DNA from 2 places in the Streptomyces sp. NPDC002125 genome. Region 1 is predicted to be linked to the other one. Evidence: riboswitches for the same ligand, from Rfam matches in the RefSeq annotation. Region 1 holds a riboswitch; the other holds the start of a gene.
The links. A riboswitch is a leader RNA that binds a small molecule or an ion and turns the genes downstream of it on or off. The one in region 1 is predicted to bind S-adenosylmethionine.
Positions count from the first base shown of each region.

Region 2: it holds a riboswitch for S-adenosylmethionine, as region 1 does, so the genes downstream of both, ACWCQM_RS18790 (aminotransferase class V-fold PLP-dependent enzyme) here and thrC (threonine synthase) in region 1, are expected to answer to the same signal.

Region 1 is NZ_JBSFDD010000011.1:169,121-174,098, forward strand. It holds gene ACWCQM_RS20690 (cold-shock protein) at 334-540, opposite strand; gene ACWCQM_RS20695 (MoaD/ThiS family protein) at 984-1,259, opposite strand; gene thrC (threonine synthase) at 1,288-2,586, opposite strand; SAM riboswitch class I at 2,605-2,732, opposite strand; gene ACWCQM_RS20705 (glucosyl-3-phosphoglycerate synthase) at 2,886-3,836, shown strand; gene ACWCQM_RS20710 (alpha,alpha-trehalose-phosphate synthase (UDP-forming)) at 3,907-4,978, shown strand, end outside.
Region 2 is NZ_JBSFDD010000010.1:6,221-11,198, forward strand. It holds gene qcrB (cytochrome bc1 complex cytochrome b subunit) at 1-1,508, shown strand, start outside; gene trpD (anthranilate phosphoribosyltransferase) at 1,633-2,697, shown strand; SAM riboswitch class IV at 2,785-2,902, shown strand; gene ACWCQM_RS18790 (aminotransferase class V-fold PLP-dependent enzyme) at 3,083-4,459, shown strand; gene ACWCQM_RS18795 (Lrp/AsnC family transcriptional regulator) at 4,542-4,823, opposite strand; gene ACWCQM_RS18800 (rhomboid family intramembrane serine protease) at 4,820-4,978, opposite strand, start outside.

The sequences.
Region 1 (4,978 bases):
TCCCGGACAGGGGTGGATTTCTCCGGACCGAGAGGCGCCCGCGACGGACGGCCAGCGTGCTCACCGGTTCCTTGCCCCGGCAAGCGTGCGGGCCTCACCGGCCCGGTCCTAAGTTCTGTCACTCTCACCTGGAGAGTGCTAACGCCAATGATTAGCACTCGACCCCTGCGAGTGCAAGCGTCCCCCTCGGGATGTGGACAACCACGGGCCCGAGCGTCCCCCTCCGGATGGGACAACCACGGGCCCGGCCGGGGACGCACGAGGGGCCCGTCCCCCGGTGGGAGGTACGGGCCCCGCGTGTGTGAGTGGTGTCGTCGGACGACCGCGCCGAGCTCAGCCGACGGCGAGCTTGACCATGTCCGCCTGCGGCCCCTTCTGGCCCTGCGAGATCTCGAATTCAACTCGCTGACCCTCTTCGAGGGTGCGGTACCCGTCCATCTGGATCGCGCTGTAGTGGACGAAAACATCCGCACCACCGTCGACCGCGATGAAGCCGTACCCCTTCTCCGCGTTGAACCACTTGACGGTGCCCTGAGCCATGCCTAACTCCCCTATTACTGGCCCTTGCACGAGCACCGCACTTCGCGGGCCCGGGTCAGAACTCACCCTCCGACAGGAGAGGGTGGCGTGCGCCGGAACGCGTCGACCGCGGCCGAATGTATCTGCCCAACTGCCCTCTGCAACAGGTCAATCGGACGAGAATTCTGGGCACACATGAACGCCCGGAAGGGATGAATTCGTGAACATCCTGGGCAAGTCGGGCCTGACAAAGGCCACTTATGGCGCAAGGAGTTCACGTACTTTGGCTGCTTCTTGTCGTGGCCGGGCGCATTCTCATATGCGGGCGGCACGGGCAGCGGCGGGGACTTCCCCAACTGTACCGCGCTCAACCATGCAGAATGGCCCCCTCCGTTTCTCTCGCGGAGGGGGCCATCGTGCTCACGCTGCGCAGTCGGGCGGCCGGGCCGGCCCGTGAGGGGCGATCAGCCTCCGGCGACGGCCGGGATGATCGAGACGCCGGCGCCGTCCGGGGTGACCGCGTCCAGGCCGCCCTCGAAGCGCACGTCGTCGTCGTTGACGTACACGTTGACGAAGCGGCGCAGCTTGCCCTGGTCGTCCAAGACGCGGGCGCCGATGCCCGGGTGGTTCTGCTCCAGGGACGCGATGACCTCGGAGAGGGTCGCACCCTCGGCCGCGACCTCGGCCTGACCGCCCGTGTAGGTGCGGAGGATGGTGGGGATACGGACCTTGACGCTCATGTGGGTGCCTTCCTTGGGTCTCGGGTGGTCAGCTGGCGGCGGCGAGGCCCGCGTCGCGGAACGCGTCCAGGCTGGGCCGGATCGTCGCCGACAGGCCGGTCGTCGGGGCGACCGCGTCGAGCGTCTTCAGGCCGTCACCGGTGTTCAGGACGACGGTGGTCAGCGCCGGGTCGAGCACACCGGCGTCGATCAGCTTCTTCGTCACACCGACCGTCACCCCGCCCGCGGTCTCGGCGAAGATGCCCTCGGTCCGGGCCAGCAGCTTGATCGCGTCGACGACCTGCTCGTCGTTGACATCCTCCACGGCACCACCGGTGCGCCGGGCGATGTCCAGGACGTACGGGCCGTCGGCCGGGTTGCCGATCGCCAGGGACTTGGCGATGGTGTTCGGCTTCTGGGGCCGCACCACGTCGTGACCGGCCTTGAAGGCGGTGGAGACCGGGGAGCAGCCCTCGGCCTGGGCGCCGAAGATCTTGTACGGCTTGTCCTCGACGAGGCCGAGCTTGATCAGCTCCTGGAGACCCTTGTCGATCTTCGTGAGCTGCGAGCCGGACGCGATCGGGATGACGATCTGGTCGGGCAGCTGCCAGCCGAGCTGCTCGCAGATCTCGTACGCCAGGGTCTTGGAGCCCTCGCCGTAGTACGGCCGGAGGTTGACGTTGACGAAGCCCCAGCCCTCGCCGAGCGGGTCACCGATGAGCTCCGAGCAGAAGCGGTTGACGTCGTCGTAATTGCCCTCGATGCCGACCAGCTCGCCGCCGTACACCGCGGCCATGACGACCTTGCCCTGCTCCAGGTCGTGCGGGATGAACACGCAGGAGCGGAAGCCGGCGCGGGCCGCGGCGGCACCCACCGCACCGGCGAGGTTGCCGGTGGAGGAGCAGGAGAGCGTGGTGAAACCGAAGGCGCGGGCGGCCTCGACGGCGATGGCGACGACACGGTCCTTGAAGGAGTGCGTCGGGTTGCCGGAGTCGTCCTTGACGTACAGACCGCCGGTCACGCCCAGCTCGCGGGCGAGGTTGTCGGCCTTGACCAGCTTGGTGAAGCCGGGGTTGATGTTGGGCTTGTCCGCGACATCGGAGGGGACGGGCAGCAGCGGCGCGTAGCGCCAGATGTTGTCCGGGCCTTCGGCGATGCGCTTCTTCAGCTCTTCGGGGGAGCCGCTCGGCAGGTCGTACGCCACTTCGAGCGGCCCGAAACAGGACACGCAGGCGAAAATGGGGCCGAGCTCGAAACGCTCACCGCATTCGCGGCAGGAAAGCGCGACGGCGGGACCGAGATCCACGGCGGAAGTACTGGTGTCGGCGGCAACTGTCTGCACGGCCATGATGGCGGAGGCCCTTTCTCCTCATCTTCCTTGCGACGTATTTCGCCACAAGACGGAATTGGCACCTTCCCCACCGTGACCTCGCGGTCGGCAGGAGGGTTGCCGGGACTTCAACGGGCCGTTCCCTCAGTCCCTCTGGATGAGCGCTATGGCACCGGACCATGGATCCGGGCGTTTTTTCGCGGACCGACCCCGACATGCGAGGGTCATCCGCGTTGTTCAAGACTGTAACCGAAGCACCGGACGATTGAGATAGTCGTCCGTACCGCGAGATGGATCACATACAGGGAGTATCGACCGTGCTGGAAGAGGTGGAACGCTGGCTGACCAGGCGTTCCTGGTCGGCCGCAGACCGCCCGCTCGACCGTCTCACGGCCGCCCGGGAGAGCGGTCCGCACCGCTCCCGCGTCAGCGTCGTCCTGCCCGCGCTGAACGAGGAGGCGACCGTCGGCGCGATCGTCGCGGAGATCCGGCGCGAGCTGATGGAGAAGGTCCAGCTCGTGGACGAACTGGTGGTGATCGACTCCGGTTCCACCGACGGCACCGCCCGCGCCGCGCGCCGGGCCGGAGCCCGGGTCGTGCACCGGGACGCGATCCTGCCCCGGGTACCCGCGGTCCCCGGCAAGGGCGAGGTGCTGTGGCGGTCGCTGCTGGTGACCAGCGGGGACATCGTCTGCTTCGTCGACGCCGACCTCAAGGACTTCTCGGCGGACTTCGTCTCCGGCATCGTCGGCCCGCTGCTGACCGACCCCACGGTGCAGTTCGTCAAGGCGATGTACGACCGCCCGCTCGGCGAAGCCGCAGGCCAGGGCGGTCGCGTCACCGAGCTCGTGGCACGCCCCCTGCTCAACCTGCACTGGCCGAGCCTCGCCGGCTTCGTCCAGCCCCTCGGCGGCGAGTACGCCGTACGGCGCTCCCTGCTCGAACGGCTGCCCTTCCCCGTCGGCTACGGAGTGGAACTGGGCCTGCTCGTCGACGCCCTGCACACGGTCGGTCTGGACGCGCTGGCCCAGGTCGACGTCGGCGTTCGCAAACACCGCCACCAGGACGGCCAGGCCCTCGGCAGGATGGCCGCCACGATCTACCGCACGGCGCAGCTGCGGCTCTCCCGGGGCTCGCTCGTACGCCCCGAGATCACCCAGTTCGAGCGGGGGCCCGACGGGTTCGTCCCGCACACCCATGCGGTGGACACGGAGGAGAGGCCGCCGATGCGGGAGATCGCCGAGTACGCCTCGCGCAACGCGGCGTAACGGTTCTTCTCGCTCAGCCGCACGCAGACTTCACGTTTGGCGGCTTCCCGAACGGGCTAGGTTCGGGTACATGGTCTCCGAGCAAGCCGCCCAGGTCCTCGTCGCGTCCAACCGCGGCCCTGTGTCGTACGCCCTGCGGGAGGACGGCACGCTCGACTCGAAACGCGGCGGGGGCGGGCTCGTCTCCGGCCTCAGCGCCGTCGACGACAAGCTGTGGGTCTGCGCCGCCCTCGGCGACGGCGACCGCGAGGCGGTCCGGCGCGGGGTGTCCGAGCCGGGCGTCCGGATGCTCGACATCGACGCCGGGGTCCACGCCGACGCGTACAACGGCATCGCGAACTCCGTGCTCTGGTTCGTCCACCACATGATCTACGAGACGCCGGTGGAGCCGGTCTTCGACGCGGAGTTCCGCGGGCAGTGGGCCTCCTACGAGGCGTACAACCGTGCCTTCGCCGAGGCGCTCGCCGAGGAGGCGGGCGAGGGCGCCGCCGTCCTGGTGCAGGACTACCACCTCTCGCTGGTCCCCGGCATACTGCGCGAGCTCCGCCCCGACCTGCGCATCGGGCACTTCTCGCACACCCCCTGGGCGCCCGTCGACTACTTCCGGCTGCTGCCCGACGACATCGGCGAGCAGCTGCTCAAGGGCATCCTGGGGGCCGACCGCGCCGCGTTCCTGACCCGCCGCTGGGCGGACGCCTTCATCGGCTGCTGCACGGAGATCCTCGGCGGCACCGGCCGCACCCGGATCGGGGTGCACGGGCTGGGCGCCGACGCCGACTTCCTGCGCCGCCGCTCCCACGAGGCGGACGTGGACGACCGCATGGAGATCCTGCGGGAGCAGGTGGGCGCTGACCGGCGCACGATCGTGCGGGTGGACCGCACCGAGCTCTCCAAGAACATCGTCCGGGGGCTGCACGCCTACCGCGCGCTCCTGGAGGAGCGCCCCGAATGGCGCGAACGCGTGGTGCACATCGCCTTCGCCTACCCCTCGCGACAGGACCTCGCGGTGTACCGCGACTACACCGCGGAGGTCCAGCGGGTCGCGGACGCGATCAACGCGGAGTACGGCACGGCGGACTGGACCCCGGTCCTGCTCCACGTCGACGACGACTTCGCCCGCTCCCTCGCGGCCTACCGGCTGG
Region 2 (4,978 bases), on a different contig from region 1:
CGGACCACTGGTCCTTCATGCTCGGTGAGATCTGCCTCTACAGCTTCATCATCATCATCCTCACGGGTGTGTATCTGACGCTGTTCTTCAACCCGAGCATGAACGAGGTCGTGTACCACGGCTCGTACGAGCCGATGCAGGGCATCCGGATGTCCGCGGCGTACGCCTCGACGCTGGACATCAGCTTCGACGTCCGCGGTGGTCTCCTGGTCCGCCAGATCCACCACTGGGCCGCGATCATCTTCCTCGCGGGCATGTTCGTGCACATGTTCCGGGTGTTCTTCACCGGTGCGTACCGCAAGCCGCGTGAGATCAACTGGCTCTTCGGTTTCCTGCTGTTCGTGCTCGGCATGTTCACCGGGTTCACCGGCTACTCGCTCCCGGACGACCTGCTCTCCGGTACGGGTGTGCGGTTCACACAGGGCGCGATCCTGTCGATGCCGATCGTCGGTACGTACATCTCGATGTTCCTGTTCGGCGGGGAGTTCCCCGGGACGGAGATCATCTCGAGGTTCTACTCGATCCACATCCTGCTGCTGCCGGGCATCATGCTCGGGCTCGTGGTCGCCCACCTCATCCTGGTGTTCTTCCACAAGCACACGCAGTTCGCGGGTCCGGGGCGTACGAACAAGAACGTCGTCGGCATGCCGCTGCTGCCGGTCTACATGGCCAAGGCCGGAGGCTTCTTCTTCCTGGTCTTCGGCTTCATCGCGATCCTCTCCGCGATCGCCACGATCAACCCGATCTGGGCGCTCGGCCCGTACCGGCCCGACCAGGTGTCCACGGGCGCCCAGCCGGACTGGTACATGGGCTTCGCGGAAGGCTTCGTCCGTGTGATGCCGGGCTGGGAGATCAACCTCTGGGGCCACACGCTGGTCCTGGGCGTGCTCATCCCGCTGGTCCTGTTCGGCGTCGTCCTCGCGGCACTGGCGCTGTACCCGTTCATCGAGTCCTGGATCACCGGGGACAAGCGCGAGCACCACATCCTGGACCGCCCGCGCAACGCCCCGACCCGTACGGGTCTCGGTGTCGCCTGGGTGACGATCTACTTCGTCATGCTCATCGGCGGCGGCAACGACATCTGGGCGACCCACTTCCACCTGTCGCTCAACGCGATCAGCTGGTTCGTGCGTATCGCCTTCTTCGTCGGCCCGGTCCTGGCGTTCGTCGCCACCCGGCGCATCTGCCTCGGCCTCCAGCGCCGCGACAAGGAGAAGGTGCTGCACGGGCGCGAGTCCGGCACCATCAAGCGCCTGCCGCACGGTGAGTTCGTGGAGATCCACGAGCCGCTCGGTCCGGAGCAGCTGCACACGCTCACCGCGCACGAGCAGTACAAGCCGCTCGAGATCGGCCCGACGGTCGACGAGAACGGTGTCGAGCGCAAGCCCTCCACGCTCCAGAAGGTGCGGGCACGGCTCAGCCAGAGCTACTACGGCGAGGACAACCAGATCGCCAAGCCCACTGTCGAGGAGTACAAGGAGATCACCAGCGGCCACGGCCACCACTGATCACCTGAGCTGAACGCCACAGCGGGAGCCCCGTCCATCCGATGGACGGGGCTCTTCGCTGTCCCGGAGCCTCGATAAGGTGGGAGACATCCTTCTATCGGCTGTGGACCCCCAGGAGCGGACCATGAACGTTGTGACCCCGGACGGCGGCGACAGCGTGGCGGACCGTACCTGGCCCGGTGTGCTGACCCCCCTGCTGCGCGGTGAGCACCTGGGCGCGGACGACACCGCGTGGGCCATGGACCGGATCATGAGCGGCGATGCCACGGACGTCCAGATCGCGGGCTTCGCAGTCGCGCTGCGGGCCAAGGGCGAGACCGTGGACGAGGTCGCGGGACTCGTCCGCGCCATGTACGAGCACGCCCACACCATCGACGTGCCCGGCCACACGGTCGACATCGTGGGGACCGGCGGGGACATGGCCAAGACGGTCAACATCTCCACCATGTCGGCGATCGTCGTCGCGGGGACGGGCGCGAAGGTCGTCAAACACGGCAACCGCGCCTCCTCGTCGGCGAGCGGGGCCTCGGACGTGCTGGAGAAGCTGGGCGTCAATCTGGAGCTGACCCCGCAGCGAGTCGTGGCCGTCGCCGAGGAGGCGGGCATCACCTTCTGCTTCGCCGTGAAGTTCCACCCGGCCCTGCGCTATGCCGCGCGGGCCCGCAAGGAGCTCGGCACGCAGACCACCTTCAACATCCTCGGCCCGCTCACCAACCCGGCCAAGGTGCGCTCCCAGGCGATCGGGGTCGCCGACGTGAAGATGGCGCCCATCGTCGCGGGCGTCCTGGCCGGCCGGGGCAACTCCGCGCTCGTCTTCCGGGGCGACGACGGCCTGGACGAGCTGACCACCACCGCGACCTCCCGGGTCTGGATCGTGCGGGACGGGACCGTGCGCGAGCAGGCGTTCGACCCGCGCGACGTCGGCCTCGACCTGGTGCCCGTAGAGGCGCTGCGCGGGGCCGACGCCTCGTACAACGCGGATGTCGCCCGCCGGCTGCTCGACGGGGAGACCGGCCCCGTGCGCGACGCGGTGCTGCTCAACTCCGCAGCTGCGCTGGTCGCGCTGGACCCCGCCGAGTCCACGCTGAACGAGCAGATCGCCGCCAAGATGGCCCTGGCCGCCGGGTCGATCGACTCGGGCGCCGCCAAGAAGGCGCTGGAGCGCTGGGTGGCGGCCAGCAACGCCTGACGGCGCACCGGGTGTGAGCGAGGGCGCAGTCCGCGATACGGACTGCGCCCTTTGCGTGTGCGCGGCGTTGTGGCAAGATGCTGCGCAGGTCATGAGTGACAGCGACTACGGCCCCGGCCCGCTGTCCGGCAACCCTCCGTCCGTGGCGGGGTGCCCCGGGTGAAGACCAGGCCGCAGGCAGCGAGGTCTGCGGCAAGCGCGGGCCCCTCGGCATCGTTGGATGCCACCCCTTGGGGTCCTGGTCCCAGGGAGCCTCTTGTGAGCAAGCGAATGCGATAGGGCTCAACGCCCTTCTCCGCGCACCCTTTTTCCTTTCCTTCCCGTGCCGCAGCGTCCTGTCCGACGCCGGTGCGTGGATTTCGCCTGCCTCTTACGGGAGTTCGCCATGTCTGTCTCCACCGCTGCCGTCGACCAGTCCATTTGTGCGCCTCTGCCGGTTCTCGGTGCGGATGTCACCGTTCCGCTGGTTACCGGCGGAGATGTCACCTACGCGGCACTCGACTACGCGGCCAGCGCCCCGGCCCTCCAGCGGGTGTGGGACGACGTGGCTGCCTACGCCCCGTACTACGGCAGTGTCCACCGCGGCGCCGGCTACCTCTCGCAGCTCTCCACCGACCTCTTCGAGGCCAGCCGCGTGACCGTGGCGGAGTTCCTCGGCTGCCGTGCCGACGACCAGGTGGTCTTCACCCGTTCGACGACCGACTCCCTCAACCTGCTGGCCGCCGCGCTGCCCGCGGACTGCCAGGTGTTCGTGTTCGAGACGGAGCACCACGCCTCGCTGCTCCCCTGGCGGGACGCCCGGGTGAGCTACCTGGACGCTCCTCGGACCCCCGAGCAGGCCGTCGCGACCCTGGAACGCGCGCTGGCCGACCGCGAGCCCCACGGCCCCGCGCTGGTCTGCGTCACCGGCGCGTCCAACGTCACCGGCGAGCTGTGGCCGGTGAAGGAGCTCGCCGCCGCCGCGCACGCCCACGGGGCGCGGATCGTGCTCGACGCCGCGCAGCTGGCGCCCCACCACCCGGTGGACATCGCGGAGCTGGACGTCGACTGGGTCGCCTTCTCCGGGCACAAGCTGTACGCGCCCTTCGGCTCGGGTGTCCTCGCGGGCCGTACGGACTGGCTGCGGGACGCCGAGCCCTACCTCGCGGGCGGCGGCGCCTCCCGCAAGGTCGCCCGGCGCGCCGACGGCGGCGTGGACGTCGAGTGGCACACCAACGCGGCCCGGCACGAGGCCGGCTCGCCCAACGTCATCGGCGTCTACTCCATCGCCGCCGCCTGCAAGGCCCTGACCGAGGCCGGCTTCGACCGCCTGGTCGCGCGGGAGCAGCAGCTGGTCACCCGGGTCCGTGAGGGCCTCGCGGACGTCCCCGAGGTCAAGGTGCTCTCGCTGTTCGGCGACGACGCCCCCCGGGTGGGTGTCATCTCCTTCGTGGTCGAGGGCTGGAACAGCTCGCACTTCGCGGCGGCCCTCTCCGCCGAGTACGGCATCGGGGTGCGCGACGGCCTCTTCTGCGCCCACCCGCTGGTGCGGACCCTGCTCGGCAGCGAGCCGCAGGACCCGGGCGAGTGCGGCGCGCCCGAGGCCGCGCCGGGGGAGAGGTCCCTCAACGCCATCCGGGTGAGTTTCGGCGCCGGTACGCCGGACGAGCACATCGACCGCTTCCTCGGCGCGGTCCGCGAGCTGGTGGCCACGGGCGCCCGCTGGACCTACCGCACGGAGGACGGCCGCTGCGTCCCCGACCGGGGCGCGGCCCAGGTCTGACGACAGCGATACGGCTCCGGCCGGGCGCGGGAGACGGCTCCCGCACCCGGCCGGAGCCGTATGCCGTACGAGGTGGGGTGTACTACGCGTCGAGACCGATGGCGAAGGCCGCCTCGAGGTCGTGCTGCGAGTACGTGCGGAACGCGACATGGGTGTCGGTGGCCTCGACGCCCGGGATCTTGCTGATCCGGCCGGGGATGACATCGGCCAGGTCGTCGTGCCTGGCCACCCGGACCATGGCGATCAGGTCGTACGTACCGGTGACCGAGAAGACCTCGCTGACGCTGTCCAGCGCGGCGATGGCCTCCGCGATCTCGGGAATCCGGTCCACGCTGGTTTTGATGAGAACGATCGCGGTGATCACGGCTGGCTTTCTCCCTCAGTGGCCGTGGCTGGAGACTTCACTCTAGTACCACCCCGGAAACGCACCCAGGCGTAGAGGAAGCCGGCCGCGAAGCCCGCGACGTGCGCGAGGTACGCCACGCCAGGGCCGCTGCCCGCGCTCCGCGCCGCCAGCCA